Candidatus Thiodictyon syntrophicum: one gene and its partner. The protein of the gene in region 1 interacts with the protein of each later gene in a pairwise test. Links are inferred from orthologs where the notes say so. Each region holds a gene or a part of one and is shown in the gene's direction. Other genes may lie near its edges. The genes, in order: ligA and leuS.

Region 1 (6,151 bases):
GCCATCATGCGCCGCCACGCCCCGGAACTCGACGAAACCGCCATCAGCGCCCGCGTGAGCAGCGGCGGCAAGTGGCTCGCGGTCACCGTCACCTTCGTGGCCCAGAACCGTGCCCAACTCAATGCCATCTACCGGGACCTGTCCGCCCACGAGCAGGTCGTCTGGGCCCTTTAGTAAGGAGTCAACAATCAAAGTTAAACACAATCGTTGTCGTTGTCGTAATCGGAGAGGCGATGCAACTTGGGGTGCGAGAGAATCCGGGGCACTACGATAACCTCGATTACGACAACGACAACGACAACGACAACGTCAACGGTGCCAGGGCGGGACGGGGTATTCACCCCGTCCCGAACGTTTGATGCTACGTCGGGCGTCGCCACCATTCGGCAGGTCCACGGAAAACGTTTCGGACGGGGCGAATGCCCCGTCCGGCCCGAACAACGACAATGACTTCGGTCGGGATCCCACCCCGGAGGCCGCGATGCCCGTCCCGTCCCCCACCCTGATCCTGCGCCGCCTAAGCGGTCTGCAGGACTATCAGGCCACCTGGGAGGCGATGCGCGCCTTCACCGCGGCGCGCGACGCGGCGACTCCGGACGAGATCTGGCTCCTGGAGCACCCGCCGGTCTTCACCTTGGGTCAGGCCGGGCGCCCCGAGCACCTGCTCGATCCCGGCACGATCCCGGTCATCCGCACCGACCGCGGCGGCCAGGTGACCTACCACGGACCCGGCCAACTCATCGCCTATGTGCTCTTTGATCTGCATCGCGGCGGGATCGGGGTCAAGCGCCTGGTCCAACTCCTGGAGCAGGCGGTGATCGACCTGCTGGCCACCCGCGGGATCGTCGCCGTTGCGCGTGCCGATGCCCCGGGGGTCTATGTGGACGGGGCCAAGATCGCGTCCCTCGGGTTGCGCGTGCGTCAGGGGTGCAGCTACCACGGGCTGGCATTGAACGTCGACCTCGACCTGGAGCCCTTCGGGCGTATCAATCCCTGCGGCTATCCGGGGCTGGCGGTCACGCGGGTCGCCGACCTGCGCCCGCCCGCGGACCTGGGCGCGCTCGCGGCCGAGTTGGGGTGCGGACTTCGCAGCGCCCTGGCGGCCTTGGGCGCGCCGCGGGCCTGAATCCCCGGGCGGCTTTTTCCCAGAAAGAGCAATCCGGGGATGCCGGATTCAGGTTTACCGGTTCGGCTATTGACCCGCGCCTTTCCACCCGGCGGTACTCGCGCCTTGGACTGCGGGCCTGCGACCGTCGGGACCCGTTCCAGGCTATGTCCATGACCGCCACCGCCCCGGGAGACGCCCATGCCACAGACCGCCCTTGCCGAACCGCGCCGCACGCGGCCTGAACCGGCCGCGGCGTCCCGGAGTATGACATCCTGTGCCGCGCGCTCAGGCGCTTCGGGATCTCCCCGATGCGATCTGCTATGGTTGTACCGCACAGGGCGGACCCGCGAGGGCTGCGGCCGGCGCCGCTGGTCCGCCGGGAGCGGGGTGCGGGGGGCCGCCCCGGTGCGTGCCTGTGCCCATAAACAGGGCGCCCGGGTTATACTCCGGGCTGCCCGATCTTCTCTTTAACCATCGCGTTGAGCATGAATGGACGCCACTACCGTCAGACTGATCCTGATCGTCCTGGGAGCCATCCTGATCCTCGCCCTATACCTCTGGGAACGCAGTCGCGGTCCCGATGAGGAGGGGTCGGACGATGGCGACGACGAGGACGATACGCATGAGGCCGCGGGTCCCGGCGGGCGCGAGCCCCAGGGCCGGCACGCCCGCGACCACGTGGACGACCCCGACCCGGAGGACGAGGGCGACCGGCCCCAGGCCCCGGCGGCGCGCGCCGACGCGGCCCCGGACGAGGGCGTCCCGGCCCCGCTGTTGCTCCAACTGAGCGTTGCCAAGCGCTATGGTGAGTTTCCGGGGCTGGACCTCCTGGAGGTGGCCGAGTCCTGCGGACTGCGCCCCGGCGACATGGACATCTTCCACTGCCTGGACGAATTCGACGACGGCACCCGGGTCTATTTCAGCATGGCCAACATGGTGAAGCCCGGCACCTTCCCCTTCGACGACATGGAGGGCTTCAACACCCCGGGGATGATGCTGTTCGCGCAACTCGACGGCCGACCGGAGGACCTGACCATCCTGGAGGAGATGATCGCCACCGCGCGCAAGCTCGCCACGACCTTGGGCGGCGATGTGCTCGACGAGACCCGCCGACCGCTCACGGTCCGCAAGGAGGAGGAACTGCGCAAGTCGGTCCTGGCCAATGAGGCGCGCTTTGCGAGGGCCGCACGGCGGTGACCGCGGGCGGTCCCGACACCGGGTCGCCGGCTGGCGCCGAGGCCGCGGCCCGGGCCCGTGCCGCGGCATTGCGCGGGCAGTTACGCTACCACAACCACCGGTATTACGTTCTCGATGATCCGGATATTCCGGACGGGGACTACGACCGCCTGTTCCGGGAACTCGTGGACCTGGAGTCGCGCCACCCGGACCTGGTGACCCCGGACTCACCCACCCAGCGGGTGGGGGCGGCGCCGCGGCCGGAGTTCACCCAGGTCCGGCACCGCCTGCCGATGATCTCGCTCGACAATGCGATGGACGACGCCGACCTGGCGGAGTTCCATCGCCGGGTGCGCAGCGGGCTCGCGGCGACCGGGGAGGCGGCCTTCACCGCCGAACCCAAGCTCGACGGCCTGGCGGTGAGCATCCGCTTCGAGCAGGGCGCCCTGGTCCAGGCCGCCACCCGCGGCGATGGGACCACCGGCGAGGACATCACCGCGAATGTGCGCACCATCCAGGGGGTGCCGCTGCGTCTGCTGGGCGATGACTATCCGGCGGTGCTGGAGGTCCGCGGTGAGGTCTATCTGCCCCATGCGGGCTTCGCGCGGATGAACGCGGAGGCCCTGGCGCGCGGCGATAAGATTTTCGCCAACCCGCGCAACGCCGCCGCCGGCAGTCTGCGCCAGCTCGACCCCCGCATGACCGCCGCCCGCCCGCTGCGTTTCTGCTGCTATGGCTGGGGCGAGACCAGCGCGGACCCCGGCGCGAGCCAGTTCGCCATGCTCCAGCGCCTCGCCGGCTGGGGGGTGCCGATCTCCCGGGAACTGCGGCAGGTGACCGGGCTTACGGGCTGCCGGGACTATTTCGACGACCTGGGTCGCCGCCGGGAGTCCCTGGGCTACGATATCGACGGGGTGGTCTTCAAGCTGGATCGTATCCCGGATCAGGCCGCCCTGGGGGCGACCATTCACCACCCGCGCTGGGCCATCGCCCGCAAGTTCCCGGCGCAGGAGGCGTTGACGGTGGTGGAGGCGGTGGAGTTTCAGGTGGGCCGCACCGGGGCCCTGACCCCGGTCGCGCGCCTGACGCCCGTCGCCGTGGGCGGCGTGACGGTGGCCAACGCCACCCTGCACAATATGGACGAGGTGGAGCGCAAGGACGTGCGGATCGGCGATAGTGTCTCGGTGCGCCGGGCCGGGGATGTGATCCCGGAGATCGTGCGGGTCCTGCCCGAGCGGCGGCCCCCGGACGCCCAGTCAGTGGTGTTGCCGGCCCGGTGTCCGGTGTGCGGCGCCGATGTGATCCGCCCGGCGGGCGAGGCGGTGGCGCGCTGCAGCGGCGGGCTCTATTGCCCGGCGCAGCGCAAGGAGGCGATTCGCCACTTCGCCTCCCGCAAGGCGATGGATATCGAGGGCCTGGGCGAGAAGCTGATCGATCAACTGGTCGAGCGGGGCCTGGTCCAGGAACCGGCCGACCTCTATCGGCTCACCCAGGGGCAGTTGGCCGCCCTGGAGCGGATGGGCGACAAGTCCGCGGAGAATCTCATCGCGGCCCTGGCGCGCAGCCGTGAGACCAGCTTTGCCCGCTTCATCTTCGCGCTCGGCATTCGCGAGGTGGGTGAGGCAACGGCGGCGGCCCTGGCCGCGCACTTCGACTCACTGGCGGCGCTGATGGCGGCGCGCGAGGCGGACTTCCTGCCCACGCGCGGGGTGCGCGGGGTCGGACCCGCGGCGGCGCAGGCGCTCCAGGCGTGGCTGCTCGCGAGCCCGGACGCGCAGGCGACTCCCGACCTGGGTGAATGGCTGGCGGCTCAACAGATCCCCGGACTCAATCGCGCCGCCGCCGCAGCCCTGGGCGCGGCCTGCGGGACCCTGGAGCGGCTGCGCGGGGCCCTGCCCGCGGACCTGGTTGGGGCCGGCGCCGGCCTGGTGGAGGGGGTGGGACCGGTGGTCGCCGCGCATCTGGTCGGATTCTTCGCCCAGGCCTATAACCGCGAGGCGATCGAGCGTTTGATTGCGGCCGGCATCCGCTGGCCCGCCGCGGCGGTCACTCCCGGGTCCCCGGCGGGGTCCCAGGCCCGGCCGCTGGCCGGCAAGACCTTTGTCATCACCGGCACCCTGAGCCGCCCGCGCGACGCGTTCAAGGCTGAACTGGAGTCGCTGGGGGCCAAGGTCACGGGCAGCGTCTCCACGGCCACGGATTTTCTGTTGGCGGGAGCGGCGGCCGGGTCCAAACTTAACAAGGCGCAAGAACTCGGCGTGCCGATCATGACCGAGGAGCAACTGGCTCGATTGATCGCCGACACCTAGCCCACCACCTGAGGAACGCACATGACCGCACCGCCCAACGACCTGACCGAAGAGCAGCAGATCCTGATCGCGATGCGTAAGACCCTGTCGGCGATCATCCGGGATCTGACCCCGGCGCCCGGGATGCGCCACCCGCTGCGTGACGCCACCATTGAGGACGTGCGCCACTGTCTGCTGCTGATCGCGGCCCGGGAGCGGGGCCTGGCGCAACTCCAGGGCCGCGGCGGGGAACGCCCCCACTTCACGGACGAACCGCAGGCGGTCGAACTGGTGCCGATGGCTGGCCTGAAGCGCAAGGCGAACTGATGATGCCGACCCGCTCATACGTCCACTCTGTCGGCCGGGCCTTGGTGCCCCTGTTGCTCGCCGTCGGCCTGGCGGCGCCCCTGGGCGGTCGGGCCCTGGCCGCCCCGCCATCCGCCGCCGCCTGGTCCTATCAGGGCGCGACCGGGCCGGCCCGGTGGGCGGACCTGTCGCCCGGCTTCGCTGCCTGCCGCACGGGCCAGCGGCAGTCACCGATCGACATCCGTACGGTCCAGCCGATCCCCTACGAGCCGCTCCAGCCGCGGTATCGCTCCCAACCCCTGGACGCGGTCAACGACGGTCGCGGGGTCAATGTCCTGATCCAGCCGGGGAGCGAACTGCGCGTCGGCGGCCTGAGCTACAACCTGACGGCACTGCATTTTCATGTCCCCGGGGAGACCCTGATCAACGGGGTGGCGGCGGCGGCGGAGATCCATCTGGTGCACCTCGATCGGGATGGCCGGCACGCGGTCGTGGTGGTCCCGATCCAACCCGGGCCGCACCCCAACAGCGCCCTGGTGCGCATCGCCGAGCGCCTGCCGCTGCGGGCCGGAGAGCGGGTCAACTACCGGCAGTTGGGCATCAATGCGTTGCTGTTGCTCCCGCCGGACAGGGGCTATTACCGCTACACCGGGTCGTTCGCCAACCCGCCCTGCAGCGAGCCGGTCACCTGGTTCATCCTGGCCGCGCCGGTGGAGTTGGCGCCGGAGCTGATCGGGCGCATCGCGCGCGCGACCGGGGGCAATGCCCGCCCGGCGCAGCCGCTCAACGGCCGTCCGGTCTTTGTCTCGCTGCCGCACTGAGGGCACGCGCAGTCTGTTCTTCTCCGGGGCCGGAAACTATACTCACAGGCTTTACCAGTTCTGACCCCCCAGCGGAGTACCCCATGAAGAAGGTCGAAGCGATTATCAAGCCATTTAAGCTCGACGACGTCCGGGAGGCCCTGTCCGCCACCGGCATCACCGGCATGACCGCCATCGAGGTCAAGGGCTTCGGCCGGCAGAAGGGCCACACGGAGCTCTACCGCGGGGCCGAATATGTCGTGGATTTCCTGCCCAAGGTGAAGGTTGAACTGGTGGTGGCGGACGAGAATCTGGACGCCTGCATCAACGCCATCACGGCCGCCGCGCGCACCGGCAAAATCGGCGACGGCAAGATCTTCGTCTCCGAGGTGACGCGGGTGGTGCGCATCCGCACCGGCGAGGAGAACGAGGCCGCGGTCTGAGGCGGCGCCGGGCGACAGGTTGCCCCCGGG
Region 2 (6,270 bases), 1.1 Mb from region 1 along the record:
CCGCAGTTGAGGTTGATCTCGTCATAGCCCCACTCCTGCCCCAGGCCGGCGCACCGGGCCAGTTCGCCCGGGTCCGAGCCGCCGAGTTGCAGTGCCAGCGGGTGCTCGGCCGGGTCGAAGCGCAGGTGCCGGTCCAGGTCGCCGTGGATCAGGGCCCCGGTGGTGACCATCTCCGTGTAGAGCAGGGTGCGCCTGGTGATCAGCCGCAGGAAATACCGGCAGTGCCGGTCAGTCCAGTCCAGCATGGGGGCGACGCTGAGGCGGCGATCGAGGGGAGTGGCGGGCATAGGTCGGGCCTGGGTCTCGGTCAGCGGCAGCGTGACCCGCACGCGTTGGATGGCTGCGCCGAGGTCCCCCGCGCTCGCGCGGCTGCATGGGTGGCTTCGGGGCTGGGGCTTGGGTTGCTGCAAAAGGTAGCAGATCCGGCCGGTTCTGACACGGGCGCGGGTCGCCCTGGCCGTCCCGGCGCGGTATGCTGTCGCCGCTCTTCCGATTCCATCCGATCCCCTGTGCGTCCACCCGAATCCAACCCATGCAACACGACTATGACCCGCGCGGCATCGAGACCGCGGCCCAGGCTTTTTGGGACGAACACCAGAGCTTCAAGGCGGTGGAGGACCCCGCCCGGGAGAAGTTCTACTGCCTCGCCATGTTCCCCTACCCCTCCGGGCGGCTGCACATGGGGCATGTGCGCAACTACACCATCGGCGACGTGATCGCCCGCTACCAGCGGATGCAGGGCAAGAACGTCCTCCAGCCGATGGGCTGGGACGCCTTCGGCCTGCCGGCGGAGAACGCGGCGATCAAGAACGGGATCCCGCCGTCGCAGTGGACGCGCTCCAATGTCGCCTACATGAAGGGCCAGTTGCGCAGCTTAGGCTTCGGCTACGACTGGGACCGGGAACTGGCCACCTGCGACCCGGACTACTACCGCTGGGAGCAGTGGCTGTTCACCCGGCTGATGGCGAAGGGGCTGGCCTACCGCGCCACCGCCGTGGTCAACTGGGACCCCATCGATCAGACGGTGCTCGCCAACGAGCAGGTGATCGACGGCCGCGGTTGGCGCTCCGGCGCCCCGGTCCAAAAGCGCGAGATCGAGCAGTGGTCGGTGCGTATCACCGACTATGCCCAGGAGTTGCTGGACGCCTTGGACGGCCTGACCGGCTGGCCGGAGCAGGTGCGCACCATGCAGCGCAACTGGATCGGGCGCTCCGAGGGCGTCTACATGGAGTTCGGGCTCGCCGGTTCCGCTGAGGTCCTGGGGATCTATACCACCCGCCCGGACACCGTCATGGGCGTGACCTATATGGCGGTCGCCGCCGAGCACCCCTTGGCGCGACGGGCCGCCGAGACCGACCCGGGGCTCGCCGCCTTCATTGAGGAGTGTCGCCGGGGCGGGGTCTCGGAGGCCGAGATCGAGACCATGGAGAAGCGCGGTTATCCCCTGGGACTCAACGCGATCCATCCCGTGACCAATGAGACGGTGCCGATCTTCGCCGCCAACTTCGTCCTCATGGGCTACGGCACGGGCGCCGTCATGGCGGTGCCGGCCCACGACCAGCGGGACTGGGAGTTCGCCGAAAAGTACGGCGTCCCCAAGCGCCAGGTGATCCACTCGCCTGACGGCAGCCCCTGCGGGATCGAGGCCTGCGCCTACGTGGAGAAGGGCGTACTGCGGGACTCGGGTCCCTTCGATGGCCTGACCTCGGCGCAGGCCTGCGACGCCATCGCGACCTGGCTTCAAGAGCGGGGAAAGGGCGAGAAACGTGTCAACTTCCGGCTGCGCGATTGGGGCGTCTCCCGCCAACGCTACTGGGGCTGCCCCATCCCGGTGGTCCGCACCCCCGACGGCGGCGTCCGCCCAGAGACCAATCTCCCGGTCCTTCTGCCGGAGGACGTCGTCGTCGATGGCTCTGGTTCCCCCTTGAAAAGAATGCCTTCATTCTCTGAACTCCCCAACGGGGAATTCAGAGAAACCGATACCTTCGATACCTTCTTCGAGTCGTCCTGGTACTACGCCCGCTTCTGCTCCAGCGACTGCACCACCGCCATGCTCGATGAGCGCGCGCGCTATTGGCTGCCGGTGGACCAGTATGTCGGCGGTATCGAACACGCGGTGCTGCACCTGCTCTACGCCCGCTTCTTCCACAAGCTGATGCGCGACGAGGGCCTGGTCGACTGCGACGAGCCCTTTACGCGGCTCCTCACCCAGGGCATGGTGGTGGCCGAGACCTGGTACCGGGGCGGCGCGGACGGGCGCAAGGAGTGGTTCAACCCCGCCGACGTGGAGGTCACCCGCGACGACAAGGGCAAGATGCTCCATGCGGTGCTCAAGGCCGACGGGCAGCCGGTCCTCTTCGGCGGCATCGAGAAGATGTCCAAGTCGAAGAACAACGGGGTGGACCCGGAGTCACTGATCGCGCGTTACGGGGCCGATACGGTGCGTCTCTACACCATGTTCACCTCGCCGCCGGACCAGTCACTGGAGTGGAACGACGACGGGGTGGAGGGGGCCTACCGGTTCCTGAAGCGCCTCTGGACCCTCGCGAGCGCCAAGGCGCAACCGATCGGCGCGGCCCCCGCGGTCGCGGACCTGGCCGCGGACCTGGACGGCGCGACCGCCGCCGCCCGCCGGGAGGTCCAGGCCGCGCTCAAGAAGTCACTCTTCGACTACGAGCGCCAGCAGTACAACACCGTGGTTTCCGGTTGCATGACGATGGTCAACGCGCTCTACCGACTGGATGACTCCCCCGGTGCCCAGGCGGTGCTGCGCGAAGGGGTCAGCATCTGCCTGCGCCTGCTCGCGCCCATCGCCCCCCACGTCACCCACCACCTGTGGCAGGAACTCGGTTTCGGCGCGGATATCCTGGACGCCCCCTGGCCCGCGGTGGACGAGGCGGCGCTGCGCCAGGACAGCATCGAGTATGTCCTGCAGGTCAACGGCAAGCTGCGCGGCAAGGTGACGGTCGCGGCCGACGCGGACCGCGCCGCCGTCGAGGCCGCTGCGCTCGCCGCGGACTGCGTGCGCCGCTATACCCAGGTCGGGGTGCCGGGTACCGATGACGCGCGCTGCGTTACCCCGCAAATCAGCGAGGTCCGGGTCCGCAAGGTGATCGTGGTCCCCGGCAAACTGGTGAATGTTGTTGTCAATTAGGGCACTGAAGAGCCGACGGGCGGTACTGCGCAGCCTGCTCCAGGCGCTGCCCGTGGCGGCGCTCGCTGGCTGCGGCTTTCACCTGCGCGGCGCCCTGGAGATCCCGGCCGACCTGGCGCCCATCTACCTCCAACCCGAGACCGGCTCGCCGGTCATGCTGGCCGTCCGGGAGCAGCTCGCCGGCGGGACCGTCCCCCTCGCCTCCAGCCCGGACAAGGCGAAGCTGATCCTGCGCATCACGGCGGAGGGACGCTCCTCGCGCGTCGTCGCGACCAATGACGCCGGCAAGGTATTGGCCTATGAGCTGCATTACCTGGTCACCTACGAGGCCGTGACGGCCGACGGCAAGGTGCGGATACCGAAACAAAAACTGGACCTGGTGCGGACCTTCGACAACCCGGACGTGGAGGTCCTGGGCAAGCAGCTCGAAGAGGCGCAGATCTACCAGGAGTTCGCCGTCGATGCCGCCGATCGCATCCTGATGCGGTTGCGGACCACCCTGCTGCGCTGAGGTTTGGCGACGGCGACCCCGGTCATCCTGGAACCAGCAACATGCGTCTGCGCTTCACCCAACTCCCGGACCAACTCGCCGCGGGCCTGTCCCCGGTCTATCTGATCTGCGGCGACGAGCCCTACCAACTCGGTGAGGCCGCCCGCCTGATCCGCGCGCGGGCGCGCACGGCCGGCTTCGACGAGCGTGAGGTCCTGGACCAGGACGGCGCCTTCGACTGGGGCGCCCTGGGGGCCAGTGCCGACGCCATGTCGCTGTTCTGCGCGCGTAAGCTCATCGATCTGCGCATCGGCACCGCCAAGCTCGGCCGCGACGGCGGCGCCGCGGTGCGCGCCTACTGCGCGCGGCCCTGCCCCGACAACCTGCTGTTGATGACGGCCCCCGGGCTGGACCGCAAGGAGTTGGAGACCCAGTGGGCGCGGGCGGTGGAGGCGGTCGGCACCATCGTGCAGGTGTGGCCGCTCAAGGAGCGGGAGCTGCTCCAGTGGCTGGGTCTGCGCCTTAGGGCGGCCGGATTCGCACCGGGGCGCGGGGTGGCGGAGCTGCTGGCGGAGCGGGTCGAGGGCAATCAACTGGCCGCGGTCCAGGAGATCGAAAAGCTCAAATTGCTGCGTGACCCGGGCGCCCTGGCCGTGGAGGACCTGCTGGGGACCCTGGCGGACAGCGCCCGCTTCGACCTCTACGCCCTGACCGACGCGGCGGTGGCCGGGGATCGGGCACGCGTGCAGCGGGTGCTGGCGGTCCTGCGGGCGGAGGGGGTCGCGGCGACCCTGGTACTGTGGGTCCTGGCGCGGGATCTGCGGATGCTGGCCCAGGCCGCCTGGGCCAAGGCGCAGCAGGGCTCGGCCTCCCAGGTCTTGGCGCAGCACCGCATCCCGCGCCAGCGCCTGGAGTCCGTCGAGGGCGCCCTGCGCCGCCTGTCACCGACGCTGCTGCGTGCATTGGTACGTCAATGCGCCCTGGCCGATCGGTCGATCAAGGGCTTAGGCCCTGGCGATGCCTGGCAGCGCCTGGGCTTCATCGCCGACACCCTGGCCGCGGGCGGGCTGCGGCTCCCGGCGCCGCCGAGCTGAGTGATCGCAGGTGGGGCTTGGGCCGCAAAGCAACGCAAGCCCAACCGTCCATCAAACCAGACCGTTACGTTCCAAGACCCCGTAAACCTTCCGGCTGGTCCGCGCGAGCCGCGACACCTCGCCCAGATTGGGGCTCTCACCAGCGGCCAGTCGTCGCTCCCAGTCGTCCAGTTCCCCCTCCAGAAAGTCCAGGAGCTTGCGCGAGCACCCGTCGCAGGCACCAGTGCAGGCCCGCGAGCGCGGATCCTCGAAGGGGATCGCTGCCCGGATCTGCGCGATCAGGCGGCGCATGGCGGTGCAGGTGTCAGGCTTCATCCAAATCCGGCAGTTGCTCGCGCCAAGACACCAAGAAATACAATAAGGATGCGACAATCTGGCCCGCGTCTCAGGCCCGCGACATGAACTCGCCGGACACCGTATTGACCTTGATGACCTCACCCGCCGCCAGGTACTCGGGTACCTGCACCACCAGCCCCGTGCTCAGGGTCGCCGGCTTGTTGCGGGCGGAGGCCGAGGCGCCCTTGATGGCGGGGGCACAGTCCATGACCTCAAGGATCACCGTGGCGGGCAACTCGATGCCGACCGCCACCCCGTCGACCACCAGGGCGAAGATCCCCTCCAGGCCCTCGGTCAGGTAGGGCAGTTCGGACTCCAGGGCCTCCAGGTCGAAGCCGTGCTGCTCGAAGGTGTCGCGGTCCATGAAGGTACAACCGTCGCTCTCACGGTACAGGAACTGCACGGCGCGCCGCTCGAAGTCGACCGTCTGCACCTGCTCGTCGCCCTTGAAACTGCCCTGAAACTTCTGGCGGTTGACGACGTTGCGCCCCCGCACCTTGTAGAGCGTGTTGCCGCTGCGCGACGACGCGGTCTGGACCTGGAGTTCCGTGATATAGACGACCGCGCCGTCGACCTCGATGACGCTTCCCTTCTTGATCTCACTGGCTTTCATGTGCTCACTTGCCAACCGGTTAAAGGATTCTGAGGGCGCATCATACAGGCGCGGGGGCGCCCCGGGGCCATGTCCCCGTTGGTGGGTGCGATCAGAGCTGATGGCTAGTGCGCGGCGGGGTCGGCCGCCGCCCGCGGCACCCGGAACCAGGCGGCATAAAGGGCCGGCAGAAATCCGAGCGTCAGGGCGGTGGCGACCAGGATGCCGCCCATCATGGCGACCGCCATGGGACCGAAGAAGGCGCTGTGGGCGAGCGGGATCATGCCGAGCACGGCGGCGGCGGCGGTCAGGACGATGGGGCGGAAACGCCGGGTCGTGGCCCCGATGATGGCGTCGCGCGGGGATGCGCCGGCCGCCCGGTCCTGTTCGATCTGGTCGACCAGGATGATGGAGTTGCGCATGATGATGCCGGAGAGTGCAATGGTCCCGAGCATGGCGACGAAGCCGAACGGCAGTCCGAACATCAGCAGGCCGGCGGTGACGCCGATCAGCCCGAGCGGTGCGGTCAGGAGCACCATCAGGGTGCGTGAGAAGCTCTGGAGCTGGATCATCAGCAGGGTGAGTACCACCGCCAGCATCACCG

What was found.
Region 2: the proteins of ligA (region 1) and leuS interact in binary tests that used the Escherichia coli proteins (3 or more experiments, as listed by UniProt). The link is inferred for Candidatus Thiodictyon syntrophicum from one-to-one orthologs.

What each region holds. Positions count from the first base shown.
Region 1 is NZ_CP020370.1:5,520,484-5,526,634, reverse strand. What follows is about bases 1,902-4,947. They hold ligA (NAD-dependent DNA ligase LigA), read left to right. Parts: upstream 1,902-2,301; coding sequence 2,302-4,593; downstream 4,594-4,947. Other genes in these bases: THSYN_RS23410 (carbonic anhydrase), read left to right, coding at 4,899-4,947; THSYN_RS23415 (segregation and condensation protein A), read left to right, coding at 4,615-4,899; THSYN_RS23425 (cell division protein ZipA C-terminal FtsZ-binding domain-containing protein), read left to right, coding at 1,902-2,305. In the rest of the region: THSYN_RS23435 (YbeD family protein), read left to right, coding at 1-174; THSYN_RS36755 (hypothetical protein), read left to right, coding at 234-359; lipoyl(octanoyl) transferase LipB, read left to right, coding at 482-1,126; more of THSYN_RS23425, read left to right, coding at 1,598-1,901; more of THSYN_RS23410, read left to right, coding at 4,948-5,699; THSYN_RS23405 (P-II family nitrogen regulator), read left to right, coding at 5,783-6,121. UniProt on the Escherichia coli protein: DNA ligase that catalyzes the formation of phosphodiester linkages between 5'-phosphoryl and 3'-hydroxyl groups in double-stranded DNA using NAD as a coenzyme and as the energy source for the reaction.
Region 2 is NZ_CP020370.1:6,597,993-6,604,262, reverse strand. What follows is about bases 190-3,354. They hold leuS (leucine--tRNA ligase), read left to right. Parts: upstream 190-532; coding sequence 533-3,154; downstream 3,155-3,354. Other genes in these bases: THSYN_RS28250 (LPS-assembly lipoprotein LptE), read left to right, coding at 3,138-3,354; dusA (tRNA dihydrouridine(20/20a) synthase DusA), read right to left, coding at 190-287. Also shown: more of dusA, read right to left, coding at 1-189; more of THSYN_RS28250, read left to right, coding at 3,355-3,665; holA (DNA polymerase III subunit delta), read left to right, coding at 3,707-4,738; THSYN_RS28240 (hypothetical protein), read right to left, coding at 4,790-5,053; elongation factor P-like protein EfpL, read right to left, coding at 5,124-5,687; THSYN_RS28230 (efflux RND transporter permease subunit), read right to left, coding at 5,792-6,270.